One region of the Paenibacillus macerans genome, then DNA from elsewhere that is predicted to be linked to it. Evidence: a T-box and tRNA genes for the amino acid it is inferred to sense, from the RefSeq annotation. Region 1 holds a T-box; the other regions hold tRNA genes.
The links. A T-box is a leader RNA that pairs with one kind of tRNA and senses whether it is charged. The one in region 1 lies ahead of argS (arginine--tRNA ligase), so its partner is inferred to be a tRNA-Arg.
Positions count from the first base shown of each region.

Region 1 (5,847 bases):
CAGCTGCCGCTGCAGCCGTTCCAGCTCGGACTTATTGGGCAGTTTGCCATTCCACAGCAAGTAAGCCGTTTCTTCAAAACTAGCGCGTTCGGCCAGATCATCGATATTAATGCCGCGATAGCAGAGCACGCCGTCATGAATGGAGCTGATCGAGGAAGTTGCCGCAACAATGCCTTCCAGGCCTTTCGTAGCTGTCATGATACATCTCTCCTTTGTTAACATTTTGTGAGCAACAAGCTGTGAAAACATTTTCAAATTAAAATTTTAAATTTTTATGAACTGACGCGAAAACGACCCTGAAAAAAGGAATCACGCTATAAATCCTTACTAATCCATCATACTGGATTTCTCGGAGCATGGGAACCCGCTACGGCGCAGCCCGTCAGATCAAAAATTTCTTTCACGATCATAAAGAATTTTTGTAAACGATTTCAGTTTTGCAATAAAAAATGTCACATTAATTGAAAAAAGTAGGCTCGTCATACTCCCTGCTGACCGATAATATCATAGAACTAGGACATGTATTCACGAAAAAGGAGAAATGCCGTTTGGATAGCGTAGTCGTCAAACGCGTATTGCGCGGAAGCTGGATTTGTGTCGTCGTTGTCGGTTCCCTCGCCGCGGTTTACTGGCTGATCCCGCTCCTGTACCCGTTTCTGATCGCCTGGTTGATCTCCTATGCGATGAATCCGTTTGTCCTCTGGCTTCAGCAAAATATGAAGCTGCCAAGGTGGCTGGCGGTTACGGTCTCGCTGCTCGTCTATTTCGGCAGCGCCGCCATCATCCTGTCCGCGGCGTTGACGCGGCTCGTCAAGGAGCTGATCCATCTGGCCGAGTCCTTCGACGTCCGCATCGAGGAGTGGAGGCGCCTGTTTATCTCCTGGACGCAAAGCGACAGTATCCAGTCGATTCTTAATGAAATCAACCGTTTTATCGCCGACAATCCCGGCTATGAAAATACGATCCACAAAAACATCGACAACACCGCGGAAAAGATAGGTTCCGCCGTTTCGCACCTCGTCAACAATTTTTTAAACATTGTGGTAGGTTTGATATCTTCGCTGCCGAACCTCGGCGTCATTCTCGCCGTCATACTGCTCGCGACTTTTTTTATCAGCAGCCATTGGGAGCGGGACATGCGCTTTCTGGCGCGCAGCATTCCCGCCCCGTTCCGGAGAACCGCCGGCGACATCTGGAAAGATCTGCAAAAGGCTTTATCCGGCTACTTGCGCGCCCAGTTTATCATGATCTCCATTACCGCCTTCATCGTGCTGATCGGGCTGCTGATTTTGGGGGTGGAATCGGCGTTCACTTACGCTCTGCTGATCGGGCTCGTCGACCTGCTGCCTTATTTGGGCGTAGGAACGATCATGATCCCCTGGCTCATCTATGCCTTTGCGACCGGCGACATGACGCTCGGCATAGGCCTGTCGGTCCTGTACGGCATCATCCTGGTCGCCAGGCAGCTCATCGAACCGAAAGTGCTGGCCAGCAGCGTCGGCCTTGACCCCTTGCCCACCTTGATCGCCATGTTTGCCGGTCTGAAGCTGTTTGGCGTGCTGGGCCTGATCGTCGGGCCCGTGACCCTGGTCGTCCTCGGCGCGGCCTTCCGCGCCGGGGTGGTGCGGGACTTGCGCAATTACATCCTGCACGGAAGGTTGAGGTGAAAAATTCCCTACATTCGCTCGGGCGCCTGCAGGCCCAGGAGACGCAGCCCGTTGTACAGCGTGATTTGCACGCATTTTACCAAAGCGGCCCGGGCTTCCCGCAGCTCGCGATCATCGACAAGCACCGCACATTCACGATAAAAACGGTTGAACGCCTGGGCCAAATCGAGCAAATAACGGCTGACGATGGAAGGCTCCATTTTGTCCGCGGCCAGCTGGATCCGTTCCGGAAACTGCGATAACCGCTTTACCACCTCGTACTCCGCCGGATGCTTCAACAGCTCGGTTTTTGCGCAGCCGCAGCCGTCTCGCCCATCGCCGCGTGTATCCTGTTGTTCCATTTTACGCAGCAGGCTGCACGCTCTGACATGCGCATATTGCAGATACGGCCCTGTTTCCCCTTCAAAGCTTAGCGCTTCTTCCCAGGAGAAATGGATGTCTTTGATCCGGCTGCCGCTTAAATCGTGAAAAATGACCGCCCCGACGCCCACCTGCCTTGCCACTTCGTCCTTTTGCTCCAGATGGGGATTTTTTAGCCCGATAATCTCCCGCGCCTTCATCACCGCCTGTTCCAGCAGTTCCTCCAGTTTAACCACATTCCCCTTGCGTGTGGACAGGCCGACTCCTCCCAAATCCACCCGTCCGAACGGAACATGCACCAAATCCGCCGCCCAGGGGTACCCCATCAGCTCCACCACCTTAAACCACTGTTTAAAATGCAAGCTTTGCGAGTAATCCGTCACATAAACCGCCTTATGAAAATCGTAGGCCTGTTTGCGGTAGAGCGCGGCCGCCACGTCGCGCGTATGATACAGCGTGCTGCCGTCCTGCTTGAGCATCAAAGCCGGGGACATAGCGAAGGCGTCCAGCTTCACCAGCCAAGCACCCCCGTCCTCTTCCAGCAGCTGCTTGTCCCGCAGCTCCCTGATCACCGAAGCGGTTTTGTCATTGTAAAAGCTTTCGCCCGTCACATAGTCAAAACGCACGTCAAGCAGCCGGTACACTTTTTCGAACTCGGTCATGCTCAAAACAACGAACTTCCGCCACAGCCGCAAAGCTTCTTCGTCGCCCTGCTCCATCTTCGCGAACCAGGCGCGCGCTTCATCCGCCAATTCCGGCCGCTGCTCCGCCTCATCATGAAACTGAACATACAGGCGAAGCAGTTCGTCGATCGCCCCCGACGCCAGCCGTTCTTCATCCCCCCATAAACGGTAGGCGACGATCAGCTTCCCGAATTGCGTCCCCCAGTCTCCCAGATGATTGACCCCGATCACGCGGTATCCAAGACAGGAGAAGATCCGGTACAGCGCGCTTCCGATCACCGTCGAACGCAAATGCCCGATATGAAAAGGCTTGGCGATGTTGGGGGAGGAATAATCGATGACGATCACGCGGCCTTGGCCGATATTTTGTTCCCCGTATTTTTCGCCGGCGGCGTCTATTTCACCGATCACTTCCCGGGCAAAAATCCCTTTGTTCCAATGGAAGTTCAAATAGCCCGAACTTGCCTCAAGGCGCGAGATCGCGGAAACGTCAGCGTGCGTGTGAAGGAGATTCGGCGCATCCGGAGCGGCCGGTTGTTTATCCGGCTGCTTCTCCAGCTGTTTTTTCGGCTGTTCCCCTGACTGTTCCCTCGACTGTTCCCCCAGCCTGCACTCCAGTTTCTGCTTCAGTTCCAGCGCGATTTCCTGCGGCGGCTTGCGAAGCTGCTTGCTCAGCTTGAAACAAGGCAAAGACAGATCCCCCATCTCCTCCTCGGGCGGATATTCCAGCATCGCCTCGATCTCTTCGGCGGCGATTCCGGCAAGGCTCTGCGCCACTAGACAGGCCGTCATTTTTCTCCATTTTTCCATAAACGAAACCCGCTCCCTTATCCAAAATTCAGCAAACAAAAAAGGCCCCCGTCTCAAAAAGAGACGAGAGACCTTTGGTTCCCGCGGTGCCACTCTAAGTGCTAACCATAATTAGCCACTCTATACGTATAACGGCCTGTTGCCGGATTTGCCTACACTTGTTCCAGGTTCGGCAAACCATTTCCCGGGTCCGCTTCATTCACGCCATTCGTACCGGCTTCCACCCTTCCGGCTCGCTGTGACTATCCGGCATGAACTACTATCCCGTTCATCAATGTTAACGATGTAATTTTAAATATATATACTGGAAAAAGCACAAAAAGTCAACGCCGGAAATAGGTGATCGTGCCATCCTTCATTTTTTTATGGATCCATTTCATCAGCGGGAAACGGTACAACGGCCGGGTTAGCGGAAACACCATCGTAAACCCGATGATATCCGTCACAAATCCGGGGATCAATAGCAGGATGCCGCCGGCAAAAACGCAAATGCCGTCCAGCACCATCCGCCCGGGAATCTGCCCGCCGGTCATTTGGGCTCTGGCATCCGCCAGCACCTTGCGCCCTTCAAACTGCATCATCAACCCGCCGATCACCGAAGTGGCCAAGGTCAAAAAGATCGTCTTCCCGACCCCCAATCTTTCGCCGACAAACAAATATCCCCAAAATTCCACAAGCGGGACGATGATGACTAAAGCAGCAATCCATTTACGCATATATATAAAACTCCTTTAAGAGGTAGTTCAAAAAGTCATCTTTTGAAGATTTAAGAATGAATAGTCACCGAAGCGTTTCTTCCTTAAATCGCAAGAAAAACTTCATCTTAGGGCGGTCTGTCTTCTTTGATTGTTCATCGATAGAGTTTTTCTTATCACGAAGCAAATCACGAAGCGGATCGGGCGTCGAATCTTGAATTCAGCCGGACCTTCCGTTGCTCACGTACCCAAAACGTACGCTCCGCTACTCATTCCCTAGCTTCATCCAACCTTCTCGGTGCTGAAAAGCCGACTTTTTGAACTCGCACTTTATCCTCGCAGCATAATAAAATATTGATCGTATATATGTATTTTACCGCTACAAAGGAGGAGAATCAAAAATCATGGTTTGCTCGCTTCCTCAAAGGCCGCAAACCACTCGGGAAATACCTTTTTAAACTGGACCGGCTTGAAATCCTCGCGCCGTACAACGTAGTGGGAGGACGAACCCTCTACGCAAAGCACGCCTTCGCCGTTAAACACATGGTACCCGTAAACGGTCTTCACGCCGCCGTTTTCGATGATCCATGTCTTAAGCAGCACCTTGTCGCCATAGCGGATGCCCTTTTTATACTCCACCTTCATTTCATGAACCGGAGAAATATATCCCGCCCGCTCCATATCGATATATTTAAAGCCTAGGTCCTCGCACAGCTTCGAACGTCCCGCCTCAAACCAACCGAGGTAGTGGGCGTGATAAATAATCCCCATCATATCGAATTCAAAATATTTTGGCTCTATCGCCAGTTCGCTGACATACACGTGATCCCCCGCTCCTTTCTCACGCTGCAAAAAAAGCAATGGTTCCCGTTTTACAGGGTTCCCCATTGCCTTTTTTTAAATCGTTCGCACGATCGCTGCTATATACTAAATGGAACTACTTGCGGATTTGGCCGATTTTGATCAAGTTGGTAGAACCGGAGCGTCCAAGCGGAACCCCTGCGGTAATGACAACAAGATCTCCTTCCTTCACCACTCCGGAATCCAGGCCGCCCTTCATCGCCTTGTCGAACATTTCGTCCGTGGACGAAGCAACCTGGCCCTTCACCGGCGTAACGCCCCAGTTCAAAGCCAAGCGGCGCAGCGTCTGGTCTTCGGTCGTCACCGCGATGATCGGCGCTTTCGGACGATATTTGGACACCATCCGCGCCGTATAACCCGTTTCCGTGGAAGTGATAATCGCTTTGGCGTTCAGTTCCAGCGCGGAGTTGGCCACCGCCTGGCTGATCGCTTCCGTAACGGTCGTTTGTTGGGCGTTGCTTTGTTTGATGAAAATTTCACGGTATTCGAGGCCGGATTCGGCTTTTTCCGCAATGCGGGCCATCGTCAGCACCGATTCCACCGGATATTTCCCGGCAGCCGTTTCCCCGGACAACATGATTGCGTCCGTACCGTCGAAAATCGCGTTCGCCACGTCGCTCGCTTCGGCGCGGGTCGGTCTCGGATTACGCTGCATCGAGTCGAGCATTTGCGTGGCGGTAATAACCGGTTTGCCGACGCGGTTGCATTTCTCGATCATCTTTTTTTGCACCAGCGGCACGTCTTCGGCAGGGATTTCCACGCCAAGGTCGC
Region 1 covers NZ_UGSI01000001.1:2,850,529-2,856,375, forward strand. The annotation lists gene citZ (citrate synthase) at 1-198, opposite strand, end outside; gene ytvI (sporulation integral membrane protein YtvI) at 549-1,667, shown strand; gene argS (arginine--tRNA ligase) at 1,676-3,520, opposite strand; T-box leader at 3,577-3,801, opposite strand; gene DYE26_RS12785 (FxsA family protein) at 3,844-4,236, opposite strand; gene DYE26_RS12790 (acyl-CoA thioesterase) at 4,618-5,037, opposite strand; gene pyk (pyruvate kinase) at 5,153-5,847, opposite strand, start outside.

Region 2 (5,847 bases), on a different contig from region 1:
CGCGTTTTTGAGCGTCGTCTTTCATTTGAGCTCTCATATCGTCAACCGTTTGACCAGAGAAACTCAGGTACATCTCCAGATTCATGCCCTGGGAACGAAGACGGTTGTCGAAATCGCGCAACATGTTCTCCACTTCATTGTTAATCATCGCTTCCGGAATTTCCACTTCCGCGCTTTCTCCGATTTTGTCGACGAGAGCCGCTTCACGGGCGCCCTTGGCTTCTTGTTCCTTGCGGGTTTGCAGCTGTTTCTTCAAGTCCTCTTTGAACTCGTCCAGCGTATCGAATTCGCTGACATCCTTCGCAAATTCATCGTCAAGCTCCGGGAGCTGTTTGCGTTTGATCTCATGGACTTTAACTTTAAATACAGCTTCCTTGCCGGACAATTCTTCAGTATGGTAAGTTTCCGGGAAAGTTACGGTAATGTCCTTGAAATCGCCGGTAGCCATGCCCACGACTTGATCCTCGAAGCCAGGGATAAACGAATTGCTTCCAAGCTCCAGGGAATGACGCTCTGCCTTGCCGCCTTCAAACGGAACTCCGTCAACGAAACCCTCGAAGTCGATAACAGCGATATCGCCATTCTTCGCAGCTTCTTCATCGATGACAATCAGTTCGGCATGGCGCTGCTGCAGACGCTCAAGCTCTTCGTTCAGCTCATCTTCGGTAACTTCCGCGTTGACCGCAGGTACTTCGACGCCTTTGTAATCGCCAAGCTTCACTTCCGGTTTAACCGTCACTTTCGCTTTAAACTTGAACGGCTGCCCCTTGGCAAACTGCTCAACGTCCACTTCTGGACGATCCACCGGGAAAATCTCCGCTTGGTCGACGGCTTCGCTGTATACTTCAGGAAGCAAAATGTCGATGGCGTCCTGATACAGACTTTCCACGCCGAAACGTGCTTCAAAGATCGGGCGAGGCACCTTGCCTTTACGGAAGCCAGGTACATTCGCTCTTTTCACCACTTTTTGAAACGCTTTATCGAGTGCGGCGGCTACACGTTCCGCTTCCACTTCGACCTCGAGAACGCCGAGGTTCTTCTCTATCTTTTCCCAGGTTGCTTTCATTTTATGCCTTCCCCTCCAAATTTCACATATACTAAAATACTGAAACCGAATCGCGTATAAAACAGCTATCATGGTTCCAGTATAGCTGTCCCTATGAACACGATCAGAATAACCATTATATTATAAACAACAATACATCTTTTTACAAGAGCCGATCGTAAAGCCGATCGTAGAGCCGGTCATTCGCCCGCGCCTATCTTTCCTGAACACCGCTCACCGCCACAACCTGGCGGATGGACCGGCTAACCTGCTCAAACCGAAGCCTATGTTCATCGGTAATCCCGTACAACGCGCGGATTTCCTCGTCGGTTTTGCCGTCCGGCAGGCTGTCCGCGACCAGTTGGTGAAGCGCCGCCGCCCAAATGTCGATAACCGTATCGTCACCGTCGATCAGCGAACGATAGTCCCTTCCGCCGTACAAACCCATCACAATTTGCGACCACAGCTCCTGGGCAAAATAAAACAATGTTGGATCGTGCACCTGAGTCTGCTCACCCACCCTTTCGGGCACTTCCTGCACGGCCGGAGGGAAATCATCGGGTTTCAGCGGAACCGACTCGATGTCAATCTCCACCTTTTCCCCTGCGCGCTCGATGGCAAGCGTCCCCACCGTGCCGCGGCGGCGCAGCGTCTGCAGCACCCGATACTGAAGCAGCGGATGGAGCTCCTCTTGATGCAACCATTCGGTCAGCGCCTCGTCCACTTCCGGACGATCCAAATAAGCAAGCTGGTCCAAAGCCAAAAGGGTTTGCTCGGACAACGGCTTATCTATTACCGCGCTCAGCAGTTTACCGGCATATTCCTGATCCTGTTCGAGCTTTGCCTCGACATGACGTCTGGCCAACGCTTCTTCCGTCTCATAGCCGTCATCCTCCGCGGCCGGGGAACCGTTCTGAAGCTCGGGAAAAGCGTCGGTAAGCCACTCCAGCAGTGCCCGCCATTCTTCATAGTGGCGCGGATCTTCCCCCTGGCACTGCAGCAGAAACCGCAAAAGATCCGCGGCTTCCCCGTATCTCTCGGTTTCCAGCATCCGGGTCAGTTCGATTTGGTAGTAATCGAGCGTTTTCGGAAACAATACGATGTTGTCCTTCTCATCGGGTCGAAAATGGCTGATAAGGGCACCTCCTTTCTTCCGCACTGCATTAATTGAGATTATAGCATAGACCCGGTCCAAGGCAAAAATCCCGGAGTTAAACTCGCCGCCGCCCCCCTCGTCCAACAAATTCATCGGGTAAACCGAGGGGGCGATAAACAACAGGTTGCTGAAAAAGTTGGGTCCGAAACAATGGGGGATGATACGGGAAGGCGCAGCTTCTCGAGTGGCCCTCTCAAGCGGATAACTAGCGAACATTTCGAGTGGATCGTATTTCTAACGGTTGCATTCACCGTTATTTCTATTAAATCAAGAATGGATTGGTCACCAGGTCTTGTGGTCAACACCGATTTATCGAGGTTGAGCCAAAAAACTGCGATCAAGTGCAAAATTTATATTGCTAACCCAAGCATCCTGTGATACAATAAATTTTGCTTGTAAATTTTATTTTATTTTGTCTCAGTAGCTCAGCTGGATAGAGCAACGGCCTTCTAAGCCGTCGGTCGGGGGTTCGAATCCCTCCTGGGACGTATAAAAGCTCTCTTCGGAGAGCTTTTTTGTCGTACAAAGGGATAAGAACTTCTTGAGAAGGTTCGCCGTAGTAAACCAACCGCGTTAGCTGGTGGAGTCTTGATCGGCAGCGAGAGCACACCAAATGGGACAATAATCATATTACGAGTGTATGTTCCTGTCCGGTACACTATTCATGTTGCCGTAACGAGGAATTGTCCGCGCGTTTCTTCATATATATCCTGGCGTTGAAGCCCGCCTGCTTCCGAAACCACCTTTGCGGTTTTCTTTTAAATTCGGCATATCCCAATTTCTCATACAAACGTACCGCTGCCGTGTTGGTGTCTACAACCTCCAAAATATATTCATCAAAATCCAGAACAGCGTGAAGGTGGTCATGCAAACGGGTGGCAACCCCCTTGCCTCTGGCCGCTTCCGCAGTTGCCACCGCTTCGAAATAGCACTGCCGGTCCTTCAAGCCCAGCGGCTTTTCCAGCTCCTGCCGGACGAAAGCATGGAACAGGCTTCCTTTCAGCCAGCCTAGTTCTTTGCGCAAAACGTCCCGATCCAACCGAAACGCCCGCAGCCGGCCCGCGGAAAACGCAAAAATACCCAACACTTTCCCATCCATTAACGCCACAAAAAAACGCTCCTTGACCAAAGCGTGCTCCAGCGCCCTAACCAACCTCGCCCGATCCTTGGAAAAAAACTGCAGAGATTGAAAAAAGCCGTCCACGAAAACTTCCGTCGCCTGCCTTAAACCGTCCTGTCCAAGCTCGGCCAGATTCCGGATGACAATTCCATCCATGATCCCATCGCTCCCATTTATTTTTTCTAACTATATAACAGGGAGCAAAAAGGTAGAACCGCCGCAGGAAGGAGCGAGCCATCCACCGTCGGGCTTACGCCGACCGGCTGACTTGCGCACTTGCTTAGTCAAAAAAACAACCGCCTCAAAACTAAGGCGGATGTCCCAAAAGTTAAACCGGCTTATAAGTGATTACCGCCGCTGCAAACTTTGGATCGCAGATTTAAGTATGCCGCAGGAATGCTCGAATTTATGCCGCTCCTCCTCCGCCAAATTCAGCTCCAAAATCTCCACAATACCGCCACCGCCGATAATGGCCGGCACCCCGGCGCATACCCCGGATTGCCCGTATTCGCCATCAAGGACCGCGGACACGGCGATAATTTTGTGCTCGTCGTTCAGAATCGAACGGACGATAAAGCTAAGCGCGTTGCCGATGCCGAATTGTGTATTGCCTTTACGGGTAAAAATCTCCCAGCCGGCATCCTTCGTTTTCTTGGCGATTTCGTCCAAATCGACATGGCGAAAACGCTCTTTGTGCTGGTCGAGAATGTGCAGCAACGGTTTGCCGCCGATCGTCACATGCGACCATGCCACAAACTGCGAATCGCCGTGCTCACCCAACACATAGCCGTTAACGCTGCGCGGATCGATGGAAAACACTTCCGACAGCAGCGTTTTAAGCCGGGCCGAATCGATCGAAGTGCCGGTGCCGATCACCCGGTTCCGCAGAAAACCTGACACCTGGCGTACAATATACGTAACAATATCAACCGGGTTGGCTGCGACGACAAAAATGCCGTCAAACCCTCCGTCCACAAGCCGGCTAACGATATCCCGAGTAATTTTTTCCGCGTCCCCAAGCACGTCCAGCCTCGTTTGCCCCGGCTTCGGATTAGCTCCGGCCGTAAGTACCACCACATCAACGTCACGACAGTCCTCCAAACGCCCGGCAACGACCTTCGTGCGCGTCGAGGTAAAATCCATGCAATGAGACAAATCGAGCGCATGCGCCACCGCGCGGTCATAGGTCCGGTCGATCATCATAATTTCCTCGCTGATGGATTGGTTAATCATGGAATAGGCACAAGCCGTGCCGACCAATCCGGAACCCACAATGGCCACCTTTCTGAACTTTTTTTCCATCTCGCCGCCTCCTGCCCTTCTCTTTGCTATATCTTATTCTCTAAACTATAACTGGAAGCCCAATATATGTGAAAATAATTGACATCATATTATCTTCCCTCAAATGCTCTTCAAAATGATGGGGGAAAGTTGACATAGAGTAGCCAAGCATCAGGAGAGTATAAGAAAAACGCCTGACGGCGCCCTTTTATGGCTCTGATTTCTACTTTGGAACGACTGGAGGCTCTTCCTAAGCTTTGGAGGCCGCTCTAACGGACACCAGCGACCTTATCAGCTCATTTCCCCGGTATTTCCCAGCCTGACGGTATCACATGACCCTGATCGGCTTTTTGGGCTGCTTCGTTGGTCAAGTCGAGCAGCTGTTGTAAGTCAACCAGCCAATCAAGTAGGCACCAGGTGAGGGGCTGTCTAAAGGGTCCGTGTCTTGGTGGTACCCCTGACTGCTGCCTGCCTTTGCACGATTATCCCTTTCGTCCAGGGAGCAGGGAGCAAGGGGACTAGAGTAAGGGTTCCAAAAAAAGAGAGAAGAAAAAAACAAAAAAGATGAGGAAAAAATGAGGCGGTTCAGGTGAGATTTTCGGCTTGATAAGGGAACATACGTTTGGTATAATGAAATAAATGGAACCTATGTTCGTATATTCTTGATTTGGGGGCGAGCCGATATGGAAGCCAATACGGGAACGGAACTTCAGCCATTCAGCAGCCGTTTTAACAGCGAACAGGACTGCATGGAGGCGCTGATCGCGATGAAGTGGCCAAACGGCTTTGTCTGCCCGCGTTGCGCTCACACCCGGTGCAGCCGTCTGACCTCCCGGCATATCCCCTTGTTCGAGTGCGGAAAATGCAAGCATCAAACATCGCCTTTGGTCGGCACGATTTTTGAAGGAACGCATCTGCCCTTGCTCAAGTGGTTCGAGGCCCTGGATTTATTCCTGCTGGAGGGCGGCATCTCGGCGCTGCGGCTGCGCCAGGTGATCCGGGTCACCTACAAGACCGCCTGGTCGATGCTGCACAAAATACGCCATGCCGTGGGGGAGTTCGATGCCCGGGAACTGCTCTCCGGAGACGTGAAGGTGAACAGCGATCAGTATGGGCGTAATCCGTCCCGGTGTCAGCTTTCGCATCCGTACGCCTCGGCGGTCGTAGCCGGCTGCACGGTCACGGAGTCGGGCGAGCCGGAGCACGTCAAAATCCGCCTGGTGCCGCATAAGCGGGGAGGCGAAA
Region 2 covers NZ_UGSI01000002.1:1,678,671-1,684,517, reverse strand. The annotation lists gene tig (trigger factor) at 1-1,066, opposite strand, end outside; gene DYE26_RS30800 (hypothetical protein) at 1,260-2,141, opposite strand; tRNA gene DYE26_RS30795 (tRNA-Arg) at 2,616-2,689, shown strand; gene DYE26_RS30790 (GNAT family N-acetyltransferase) at 2,860-3,477, opposite strand; gene DYE26_RS30785 (L-lactate dehydrogenase) at 3,670-4,623, opposite strand; gene DYE26_RS30780 (transposase) at 5,286-5,847, shown strand, end outside.
Region 2: it has a tRNA-Arg gene. The T-box ahead of argS (arginine--tRNA ligase) is inferred to sense a tRNA for this amino acid. The anticodon was not compared.

Region 3 (5,847 bases), 2.1 Mb from region 1:
TGCTTATCATATCCCATACCCGCAAAACGGAATGACCTGGGAAGAGGTGTTTGCATTAGCCGAACGGTTCCCGACAGAAGATGATCAAGGAAAATCCCTTTATGGAATACAAATGAACTATTATCGCAATGTTACCATGAACTTTATTTTAAAAGCCGGTCAAACGGAAAACCTGACTTATCTCGATCCAAAAACCATGAAGGTCACGATGAATACGGATAAATGGAAGTCCATCTGGACCGCCGCGGTGAAAGCTTTTCGCGCCGGGGCAGTTTATGATCAGGGAGAAGAAGCCGATTCGATGGAACACCCCAAGTTTTTAACTGAAAATGCCGCTATGACCATTAGTTCCAATGCTTTTGCATATGATTTCGAGCCGTTCTCCCATTTTGAAGGAGCTACCTTGATCGACTGGGGAATGGTTACAGCTCCGGTGGACCCTTTGAATCCGGATTATATGAATTTCTACGAAATATTTGACTTTTTTGGCGTTTCTTCAAGCACAGAACATGCAGCCGAAGCGATGAAACTTGTTAAATTTATAGCCGGAGATCCGGTAAACAGCCAACTATTGGCCAAGAACCAGCCAAATTACGGGCTGCCTGCTGTAACCGAGTACGTGGAACCGGTTGGAGATCATGATTTGTCTCCTCTTTACTCCCTTAAAGCAAATCCTAATTATGCAGACCTGTATACCCAAGTTGATGCCGAGATCCTCGATGCCTTTCAGGACGCTGCCCAAGGCGCATTGGACAAGCTTCTGCAAAATGAAATAACCTTGGATGAGGCACTTGCCGAGGTGGAAGTGAAGGGACAAGAAGCCGTAGATACCGCGGTCCTTACTCTTGAGCAAAAAAGGAAAAGCAGCCAAGGTGACATTCAATAATGCCGACATTGAGAAGAGGATTTCCCTGCGCTTTAACACATTTCGAAATTCTTCTGCTCGAGAGATTCAGCAAATTCAAGCACTTTCTATTAATGAGGCTGAAGTTCTATTTGAAAAAGCGTTTTCTGTTCCTGCTTATAACTATACAGAAAATGAAATAAGGACTATATGATATGGGTATAAAATTTTTATACTCCATATCATTTTAAGGGGGTCGAATATGGGAAAAAAGATAAGTTTCTTTATTCCAAAATATTTGCACCCATTATAGCGCTATTTGTTGTTCTTGCCAGTTTAGGCATATTGAAAGCTACACTTCCCTTACTTTTACTTTAATTACTGAATTAAGAAGCTAAATAAACCTGAATTTCGAGAGCGCATCAGGCACGGCGGTGATTATCCAAAAGCGGTTCAGCGACCGTAAATAAGTAGGGGTAGGGCCATCTGGAGTTCAGTCGAGCCGTCCGTATTTTTAAACGGCCGTGTGCACGGCGTTCCTTGCTTGAAGCAGAAGTAATACGCAGCGTACTCGGGGCAAATAATTTTGCTGAGATGGTTCAGCGCATAATAAGCCAGCGCTAGTCTGCTGCGAATTTTGCCCATGCTAATAAATACCACTTGCATTTCCTTTGACGATACCATATAATCAATTTTGCACGCTAAATTTGTGATTTGCGCCCGTGGTCCAATGGATATGACGTAGGCCTCCGGAGCCTGAGATCGAGGTTCGATTCCTCGCGGGCGCGCCATACTTAACTAACTGCCTAATAACCGAACGCTGAGTTTCATCGCCTGAATGACTGCATAAATGACATCGGGCTTTTTTTATCCCTTGAGTTTGACTATCTTTGACTTTTGCGAATAAATTGTTTATGATGAGGTTATTATCGATCGTTTCCGTCAATTCTGATGATTGATCGAACCGAATCCAAATTTAAGGAGGTTTTATCGGTGAGTTATATTCCTATGGTCGTTGAACAAAGCAACCGCGGCGAACGCGCCTACGACATTTATTCCAGACTGCTTAAGGACCGGATCATTTTCCTGGGCTCGCAAGTCAATGACGTCGTGGCCAACTCCATCATCGCTCAAATGTTGTTTCTGGATGCGGAAGATCCGACGAAGGACATCTCCCTCTACATCAACAGCCCCGGCGGATCGATTACCGCAGGCATGGCCATTTACGATACGATGCAATTCATCAAAGCGGATGTCTCCACGATCTGCGTCGGCCTTGCCGCTTCCATGGGCGCGTTCCTGCTGAACGCCGGCGCTCCCGGCAAACGCTACGCCCTGCCGAACAGCGAGATCATGATCCACCAGCCGCTCGGCGGCGCGGAAGGCCAGGCAACGGACATTGAAATCCGGGCCCGCCGGATCCTGAAGATGCGCGACAAGTTGAACCACATTCTCGCGGAGCGCACCGGCCAACCGCTGGAACGGATCGAAAAAGACACCGACCGCGACTACTTCATGAGCGCTCTCGAAGCCAAAGAGTATGGCCTGGTCGACCAAGTCATCGAAAAAGTAAATCCGGCGAAAGCTTAAAGCCGAGCCTTAAAATGTGTGTTCAAAAAGTTCGGTTTTAAGCACCGAGAAGATTGGATGAAGCTAGGGACTAAGGAGCGGAGCGTACGTTTTGGGTACGTGAGCACCGGAAGGCCCGGCTGAATTCAAGATTCGATGCCGAACTACTTCTTGATTCACTTCGTGATCAAAAGCGGACTTTTTGAACAACCTCTTAAAGGCAAGGGCTGCCCTGAACAGTCTCCACTGTTCTAAGGGCGGCCTTTTTTGTTATGATTAGGCGTAAGAACTGAAGAGTTTTAAGGCGCTATTTTAGCGAACAGTAAAGGAGTGAACCGGGGAATGAAACCTGCTGCAAGAAAAAAGCTGTACGAGGTAAGCCGGGTTTTGGCGGAAGTGGCCGTCGGGAAAAAGAAAGCCGATTTGGTCGTCAAAAACGGCACCTTAGTTAATGTATACACCGGGGAACTGCTGCCGCATACGGATGTCGCCGTGGCCCAAGGACGTATCGCTTACGTTGGGGACGCCGGGCATACGATCGGCGAGGAGACGGCCGTGATCGACGCCGCGGGACGTTACATCGCCCCGGGGTTGCTGGACGGCCATATGCATGTGGAAAGCACGATGCTGTCGGTGACCGAGTTTGCCAAGGCCGCTTTGGCTAAAGGGACGACCGGCGTTTTTATGGATCCGCACGAAATCGCCAACGTGTTTGGCGCCGAAGGCGTGCGCTGGATGCATGAGGAAGGCCGGGGACTGCCGCTCAAGGTGTTCACCACGTTCCCGTCCTGCGTGCCGGCCACCGACCACCTGGAGGACGCCGGGGCGGCGCTGGAAGCCAAGGACATCGCCGAAGGCATGACCTGGGACGGTGTAGAGGGGCTGGGCGAAGTGATGAACTTCCCTGGTGTCGTTTACGGAGATGCGAAAATGAGCGGAGAGATCCGAGCGACGATGGAAGCGGGAAAAACGGTCACAGGCCATTTCCCCAGCGATGACAAGCTCATGCTGCAGGCGTACATCGCCTCCGGCGTCACCTCCGACCACGAGACGGTCACGCGGGAGCAGGGGCTGCTTAAGCTGCGCCTCGGCATGCATTTGATGATCCGCGAGGGCTCCGCCTGGCATGACGTCAAGGAAGTGATCAAGGTCGTGACCGAAGACCATGCGGATACGGCCAATATCATGCTGGTCACCGACGATGTGTACCCGCAGACGCTGATCGAAAAAGGCCACATGAACCATGTCGTGCGCCGGGCCATTGAGGAAGGCGTGGAGCCAGTCACCGCGATTCAGATGAGCACGATCAACACGGCCCGTTATTTCAAGGTGGACGCTGATGTGGGCGGCATCGCCCCGGGAAAATGCGCCGACCTGCTGCTGATCTCCGATCTAAAGCGGATGGAGCCGTCCACCGTGATTGCGGACGGGACCGTCGTTTACGATAGCGGAGAGCTGCGCGTGCCTTTCCCGGCGTATCCGTATCCGGAACGCGCGCGAAATTCAGTGCATTTGGCCCGCCCTTTGAAGCCGGGCGATTTCTTGCTCGCCAGCCAAAGCGGGAAGGCCGAGACGAAAGTTCATGTCATCGACGTCATCGAAAACAGCGCGCGCACGCAAAAAGGAACCGCCAGCCTGAAAGTGGCGGACGGATTCATTCAGCCGGACCCGGCGCAGGACGTCCTGACGCTGGCCTGCATCGACCGCCATCACGGCTCCGGCGATATTTCGCTAGCGTTTACCCGCGGCTTTGGGCTGAAACGGGGCGCCGTCGCCTCCACGGTGGCGCATGACAGCCACAACCTGCTCGTGATGGGCGCAAACGCTGAGGACATGGCCTTCGCCGCGAACGAGCTGGCCAAGCTGGGCGGCGGCATGATCGCCGTGCAGGACGGGCAGGTGCTGGCCGCCGTGCCGATGGCGATCGCCGGCCTGATGTCCGAGCAGCCGCTGGAAACGGTGGCCGCGCAGGTCAAGCAGCTGGGGGCCGCCTGGCAGCAGCTCGGATGCCCGCTGAACGCGCCGTTCATGACGTTTTCGCTGATCGCCCTGCCGGTCATTCCGGAGCTTCGCATTACTAACCGCGGGCTCGCGGACGTAAACGAATTCCGGCTGATCCCGGTGGAAATCGTAATTAAGGAATCAGTTTTTTGAAATCTGTCCTAGATGTCTAAACATAAAAAAACCGTTAAAGACTGGGGCCCGCCTGATAGCATGAGAATGCTCGAATTGAATATTTTCCCAATAATTCCTACGCAGGTTTTATGAATTGCATAATTAATGTAGGAGAGTTAAAATTAGGTATAAGGAAAGGAGTGAGATACAATAAAAAAAACTTTTCTTATTTTTTCAGTTTTAATGTTGCTGGTAAGTTGCAGTACAACTCTTAACTTTAGTGGTGAGAGTACCAATTGGAAAGGGAGCTATCAATCGACAATTAATACTAAAACCAGTAGTGAACAGGGCACTTATGAATTCCGCTTTAAAGGTAAAAAGATGAAAAATAATACTGTTGATGAGTTGTTAATAGATAATAATGGTAAAAATACCAAAATAACAGAAATCTCTCTACAAAAAGGAACAATAAAAGTACCAGTGACCTGCTCAGGTTGCGCAATATCAAGCAAAAATAATTCAATAAAAATTACAATAAAATGGGATAATACTGAGGAAACCTTTAATTTAAAATAGCATAAATGAAGAAAAGAAACTCCAATCTTAGGAAGATATTTAATCATCCCAAGATTGGAGTTTTTTCAAAAATTATCTACGAAACATTTTATGCTTAATTATTATATTCAAGATTATTCTGATGAGCTAGTTCCCATGTTGAGTCAGTTCCACGTTTAATTGTAATGTAGGAATTTAGGCCCATTACAACCTTACTTTCAACGGGATAGGACATAGCAGAAGTAGCATCGTATGAGAAACTATTGCCAGTCGGATATTTATCTGCGTGCTTCACCACAACCCCTCCCCCTGCTCTATTTCCTGTTACACCATATCTAACATGACGGTCAGACAATCTGTATTGGCTGTCAATATTATCCCATCCACCAGAAACAGAATCTAGCGTGTAAGTGTATAAATTTCCATTTCTAGATCTAGTAAAGTATACAGTTGAATAAGCTCTTATACCGTATGTTCCATCCCATTGCTCCTCATCTTTACTACCGAAAGGTCGAATAATTCCACTATCATCATTCTCAGAGACAACAACAAATGAGACAATTTTAAAGTTTTCGATTGTCTCATTATTCTTTTTCACCTCTAATAATTTTTGAGTTGTAGAAAAGTGTCTTATCACATCATTATCCGATACCGCCCCAAGTATTGACATGTGCTCCTTGAAGTTATTATCTGTTTCATCAGTGACTCCATTTTTGGCTCTTTCAAAAAGCAAATCGATATCGGTTATTTCATCGGCCCTATAG
Region 3 covers NZ_UGSI01000001.1:4,945,817-4,951,663, forward strand. The annotation lists gene DYE26_RS21970 (extracellular solute-binding protein) at 1-886, shown strand, start outside; tRNA gene DYE26_RS21975 (tRNA-Arg) at 1,561-1,635, shown strand; gene clpP (ATP-dependent Clp endopeptidase proteolytic subunit ClpP) at 1,838-2,434, shown strand; gene ade (adenine deaminase) at 2,756-4,567, shown strand; gene DYE26_RS33185 (hypothetical protein) at 4,910-5,104, shown strand; gene DYE26_RS21990 (hypothetical protein) at 5,199-5,847, opposite strand, start outside.
Region 3: it has a tRNA-Arg gene. The T-box ahead of argS (arginine--tRNA ligase) is inferred to sense a tRNA for this amino acid. The anticodon was not compared.

Region 4 (5,847 bases), on a different contig from region 1:
GGGGCTTCGGCCACGGCTTCGCTGTAGCGGTCCGCGATATACTGCTCCGGTTTGATCCACTCGCGGATTTCCGGGGCCAGCAGATCCGCGCGCAGCCCGGTCGCCACCGACCAGGGGAACGTCCCGGAGTTCAGCAGCTCCTCGCGGTGGAACCAGGGGTAGCCGCCAAATACTTCATCCGCCGCTTCGCCGGAAATGGCCACCGTGGCCCCCTTTTTGATTTCCCGGCAAAACAGCAGCAGCGACGCGTCGATATCGGTCATGCCCGGCATGTCGCGGGCGACGGTCGAGTCGGGCAGGGCGGCGACAAGCTCGGGAGTGTCGAACGTAATCGCGTGATGCTCCGTGCCCAGTTCCTCGACCATCCGCTTGATCCACGGGCCATCCGCGCCCGGCTGGTAGCTGTGGGCTTTAAAATGTTTGTCGTTATCCACATAGTCGATCGAGTAGGTGTGCACCCGGCCTTGGCCGGTCCGCTTGTAGTAATCGACGGCAAGCGCGGTCAGCGCGCTGGAATCCAGGCCTCCCGACAGCAGCGTGCAGACCGGCACGTCGGAAATCAGCTGCCGCTCCAGCGTATCCTGCAGCAGCCGGCGGATGGCGGCGGCCGTCGTTTCCACGTCATCGGTATGAGGCTCCGCCTCCAGCTTCCAGTAGGCGTATTTCCGCAGTCCGGACCGGTTGTAAATCATGACGTGGCCGGGGCGCAGCTCCTTGAGATCCTTGTAGACGCCATGGCCGGGGGTTCGGGCCGGCCCGATGACGAAAATTTCGGCAAGCCCTTCCGCTCCCACGACCGGTCTGACTTTGGGGTGCTGCAAAATGGCTTTAGGTTCGGAGCCGAAAATCAACGTTCCGTCCACCTCGCTGTAGAACAGCGGCTTGACGCCAAGGCGGTCGCGGGCGAAAAAAACATGCTGTCTAACGCTGTCCCAGACGGCAAAGGCGAAAATGCCGTTAAGCCGGTATACGCAATCCGGCCCCCATTCGATATACGATTGCAGCAGCACCTCCGTATCGCAGGTCGTTTGGAACTTGCGGCCCCGCCGCTGCAGCTCGGCCTTTAATTCCGGCGCGTTATAAATCTCCCCGTTGTATACGATGGTGAACACCGCGTCTTCTTCATGGATGATCATCGGCTGGGCTCCGTTCTCGGGATCCATGACGCTAAGGCGCCGATGGCCAAAAGCGCAAGGGCCCGAAATCCAGGTTCCCTGCGCATCGGGGCCCCGTTTTTCCAGACAGGATGTCATGGTCTGTACAAGGTCCGATTCTTTGGTCAAATCCCGGTTCCATTCGATAAAGCCGGTTATTCCGCACATTTTTGCAATCTCCTTTCTGCATTGCTTTACGTTCCCCGCTTGCCGACCGGGCGAAAAGTATTAACAAATTATGCCGAACAAAGGCATAAAATGTCTGTCCATCATGGAAAACTATGACCGTCAAGCAGGAGAAAGGGGAGATATGGCGTTGGAAAAGAAACGGTACTACGTTTCCGTGCAGGGTCGTTCGGTGCTCGACGATCCCGGCGCGGCGGCCTATGAATGGGCGGTCGAGGCAACCTCGGAGGAAGCCGATACGTTAAAGCACCTGCTCGGTCAGCTTGACGAGAAGGAAGAAAGCACTTTTTTGGCCTTCACCTTTCCTTGGCCGGATACGCCGGAAGGCGATGTCAACCAAAGCTATCAAAGCGTTGTGAGCGGCCTGTTTCGGGAAATTTACCGGCTGGGCACGGCGGAGACCAGGGAGCAGCTGGAGCGGGCGGGGTACCCGGGCAAGCTCTGGCCCATTTAAAGCTCCGGGAAAGGAACGATACCGAGCATGTATTACATCAAAGACGCGGAATTCAGACGGATGGACGAGCATTTGGGGCGTCCTTGCGCCGTCATCCAGGTGCGGCCGGGGGCGGTAGGCGATCCCGATCTGTTCGTCTATATTGCCCGTTCCGATCAAGGCGCTGGCTGGGAAATCATCCGCATGATCCGAAGCGACGCCCAGCCGGAAATCGATTGGTACGACAACAACATGCACCAGGCTTATGCGGAAGTGGCCGAAGAAAACTTCGGGGATACCGGCTGGCCTGAGCCAGCTAAGCAGCGCCGGCTATTCCTGGAAAATTTGCTTGCCCACGAGGCGATCGCGGCAAAGATTAATGAGCTTCCTCCCAAATGACGGATTTTTTTGTAAAAACGGCTTTGAAAAAATAAAAAGGATGCGCTATAATAATTAACGCATCCTTTTTTATTCATATTTGTGTCCCAGTAGCTCAGCTGGATAGAGCAACGGCCTTCTAAGCCGTCGGTCGAGCGTTCGAATCGTTCCTGGGACGTTTCCTTCGATATTTCTCGAGGCCCGTAGATACGGGCCTCTTTTTAGCTTATAGTTGCTCACATCCAATCCCTGCGCACAAAATGCCGCAGACCGGCCGCAAGATAGACGAGGAAGGTGAAGGCGAGAATCAGGACAAACGAACCGGGCTCCAGCCTTGGAGAGAGAGGCAGTCCTTGCGGAAACATGGCATAATACGGCGGGGCGAAGGGGAACCATGCCCCGATAAATCCTTCGAAACCCGTAATGACGATATTCGGGATCACCGCCGAGATGCTGAACAACAGGGCGATTCCGAAAGATTTGAAACGGGTCGACAGGTAAATCTGCAGCATGGCCAGGGGAAAAGCTGCCAGCCATCCGCCGGTCACGCCGGTCAGCACGGTTTTCCAGGGAATAACGCCCTCTACATGAATGAGGTTTCCGGTTGCCAGGTACCCGGCCAAAAAGGCAAGCTGTGCGATCGCCAATAAAACGACCAGCATCAAAAACTTGGACAAATAGATTTTCCAGCGCGGAAACGGCAGGGTGAGCAGCTGCTTCCACGCTCCGTTTTTATGTTCATAGAAGCAGAGGAATGCCGCAAATATGCCGGCGAACAGAGGCAGAATAAACATCCCGTGTAAGGAAACCGCTTGAAAATAAAGGGTGGTCCAATCGGGCGCAAAGTAATCGGTCAAAGACGCGACATGTTCCGCGGCCAGCGCAAAGCTTGCCGTTATGTCCATGAGAACCAACAATAAAATCAACAGCCATCTGACTTTTCCGGCTTCCGCAAAAAATAAACTTAGCATATCCATCTTCCTCCTATTTGATCTCCATGGCGCGAAAGCCTACGGCTCCGCCCCAAAGCAAAACCAATCCTAACCCGGCTCCCAGCATGATCCAATGGGTATACCCGCCGATAAAAGGGCTGGCCATGGAAGGGTAGGCCCACGGCAGGACATATAAGAGTGTTCCGCCGAATCTGGCGATAAACAGACTGGAGATGGCGCCAAGCACGCCGACCGCCAGCGGGAATGTCTGATTGGAGAAGCGTAGCGACAGAAATAATTGTATTCCCAGGACCGGCAGGGACGCGCCAAAGCAGCCCAGGACCTGCTTAACCAAAAACGGGAAGGGAAGTGTCAAATCGGTGTAAGCGAGCCATATCCCTGCCGTTCCGCCAATAATGAGCGCGCAGCATCCCAGCATCAAGGCCCCGATCCAGATCGCCTTGGCAAAATAGAAAGCCGTTCGGTTGACGGGCAGGGAAAACAGCAGCTTTAATCCTTGCGCTTGATGCTCCGGTTCGGACATGGTGCTGCACAACAAGGAGATGGTCAGCAGCATCGTAAAGGACAAAAACATATACAGCACATTAAACCCCGTATAGACGCCAGCTTCTCCCTGACGAAAATACAGGTACCATTCCATGCAGCTGAACAACAGCAAAATTACCGCGCTGATGACCGGAATCCATAGGCAGATTTTTTTCATCTTCAGATACTCGGCGGAAAGCGCCCTTTGCATCATAAGCTTTCCCCTCTCCCCGTCAGCTGCAAAAAGATTTCCTCCAGGGATGCGGTGACTTCCTTGACCTGGTGTAAGGTGAACGGTTGAAGCAGCTTGAAGATGTCAGCTTGGCTCATCCGCTCGGTAACCGTAATCAGCAGCTGGCTCCCGTAGCGCTCGATTTCCGCCCCGCCGCCGGCAAGCACCCGGTACGCTTCATCGGTCCGGTCCGCAATAATCGCCAGCCGTACCTTATTTCTCTTTTCAAGCTCCTGAATCCGGTCTTGAAAAATCAATTTCCCGTTCTGGATAATCCCCACGTAGTCGGATACGGCTTGGATCTCGCTCAAAATATGGCTGGACAAAAAAATGGTTATCCCCTGTTCGCGGGATAACGACAGCAGCAAATGGCGGATTTCTTGAATCCCGGCCGGATCAAGGCCGTTGATCGGCTCGTCCAGTATTAATATCCGCGGCTTGCGGATCAAGGCTTGCGCGATGCCTAACCGCTGCTTCATCCCAAGCGAATATCCTTTGACCGTCTGCTTGGCATAGGGAGTGAGCCGAACGGTATCCAGGGCTTCGCGAATGTTGCTTTCCGGCAAGTCCAACAGCTTCGCAATCAATTTAAGATTTTGATAGGCCGATAAATGCCCGTAATAGGAAGGCGCTTCAACCAATGAACCGATATTTCGCAAAATGGCTTCGCGGTGATGCGAAAGCGAGCGCCCCATGATTTGAATCGTGCCTTCGTCCGGCCGGATCAAGCTGAGCAGCATGCGAATGGTCGTTGTTTTCCCGGCGCCGTTCGCCCCTAAAAATCCGTAGATTTTCCCTTCCGGAACACGCAAGTTAAGCTGATCGACGGAAACGCGTTCGCCGAAACGCCGCGTCAGGCCGCCTGTTTCAATGATATATCCGGACACAAGCTTCTCCTCCTGTTTTTCTTGTTATAGCAGGAGTATTGCGCATGAGTCTTTTTCTCAAGTAAACGAAAGTAAAATCTAAGTAAAATCGTATTATGGCGGCGGCAATTCGATCAGAATGGAGGTTCCGCGCTCCGGCGCGCTTTCCGCGCGGATCGAACCGCCATGCAGCTCGATCAATTGGCGGGCGATCGCCATACCGAGCCCCGACCCCTCCGCCGGCTGGTGCGTTGGCATTCCCCGATAATAGCTTTCAAACAGATTGTTCCGGGTTTGCTCGTCCATTCCCGTCCCATTGTCGGCAACCTGGATACAAAAAACAAGGGGCTTCTTGCTCACCGATACGCGAATTTCCGTGCCCGGAGGATTATGAATGACGGCATTGACAAGGATGTTTTGCATTGCCCTTTGCAGCAGCGCGGTGTCCGCTTCCAGAAAACATGTGTCCAACTCGGTTTCATAAGCAAAAGCATACTCTGCGGAGCGCGGAGAATTGGCCGTATCCAACGTTATGCGCCGCAGAAATTCAACCATTTCCGTGCGCGTTTTTTGCAAAGCGATTTTCCCGTTTTCGGATTGGAAGGATGCGTTTAAATCGTCGATCAGCTTTTGAATATGCATGGATTTTTGTTCGATCTTGGCGCCAAACGTTTTCACTTCGCGTTCGGACCAGTTGTACCGCTCGGCGGCAATCATCGAAGCATACCCCTGAATATAGGACAGCGGCGTCTTCAGATCGTGCGTGATCCCGGCCAGCCAGTCGCGGCGGCTTTTTTCCAGCGTCCTTCGGTCCGTTTCGCTTTGTTTTAATTTGTCCGTCAAAATCTGCATCTGGATGAGGAGGTCTTTGTATAAAAACTGTTTGCTTTTCTGAAAAATCGGGGTTCCGCTAAATAAAAAACCGGTTGCGGCAGGTTCCTGAAAAGTTCCTTGCGACAGCGCCTGAATCCAATGAACAATGTGCAGAATAGGCTTTATGATTAACAGAAAAAACAAGTAAGCCACAGCCGCCCCGGAAAGAAGCGTTGCGGTGTGGCGAAAAATTCCCCAGTCCATAGCCCGGAGTACGGGGATCGCTTGCTTGACAAAACTAAAAAGA
Region 4 covers NZ_UGSI01000002.1:1,663,405-1,669,251, forward strand. The annotation lists gene asnB (asparagine synthase (glutamine-hydrolyzing)) at 1-1,322, opposite strand, end outside; gene DYE26_RS30700 (hypothetical protein) at 1,465-1,794, shown strand; gene DYE26_RS30705 (hypothetical protein) at 1,822-2,172, shown strand; tRNA gene DYE26_RS30710 (tRNA-Arg) at 2,256-2,329, shown strand; gene DYE26_RS30715 (ABC transporter permease) at 2,388-3,122, opposite strand; gene DYE26_RS30720 (ABC transporter permease) at 3,136-3,843, opposite strand; gene DYE26_RS30725 (ABC transporter ATP-binding protein) at 3,840-4,748, opposite strand; gene DYE26_RS30730 (sensor histidine kinase) at 4,842-5,847, opposite strand, start outside.
Region 4: it has a tRNA-Arg gene. The T-box ahead of argS (arginine--tRNA ligase) is inferred to sense a tRNA for this amino acid. The anticodon was not compared.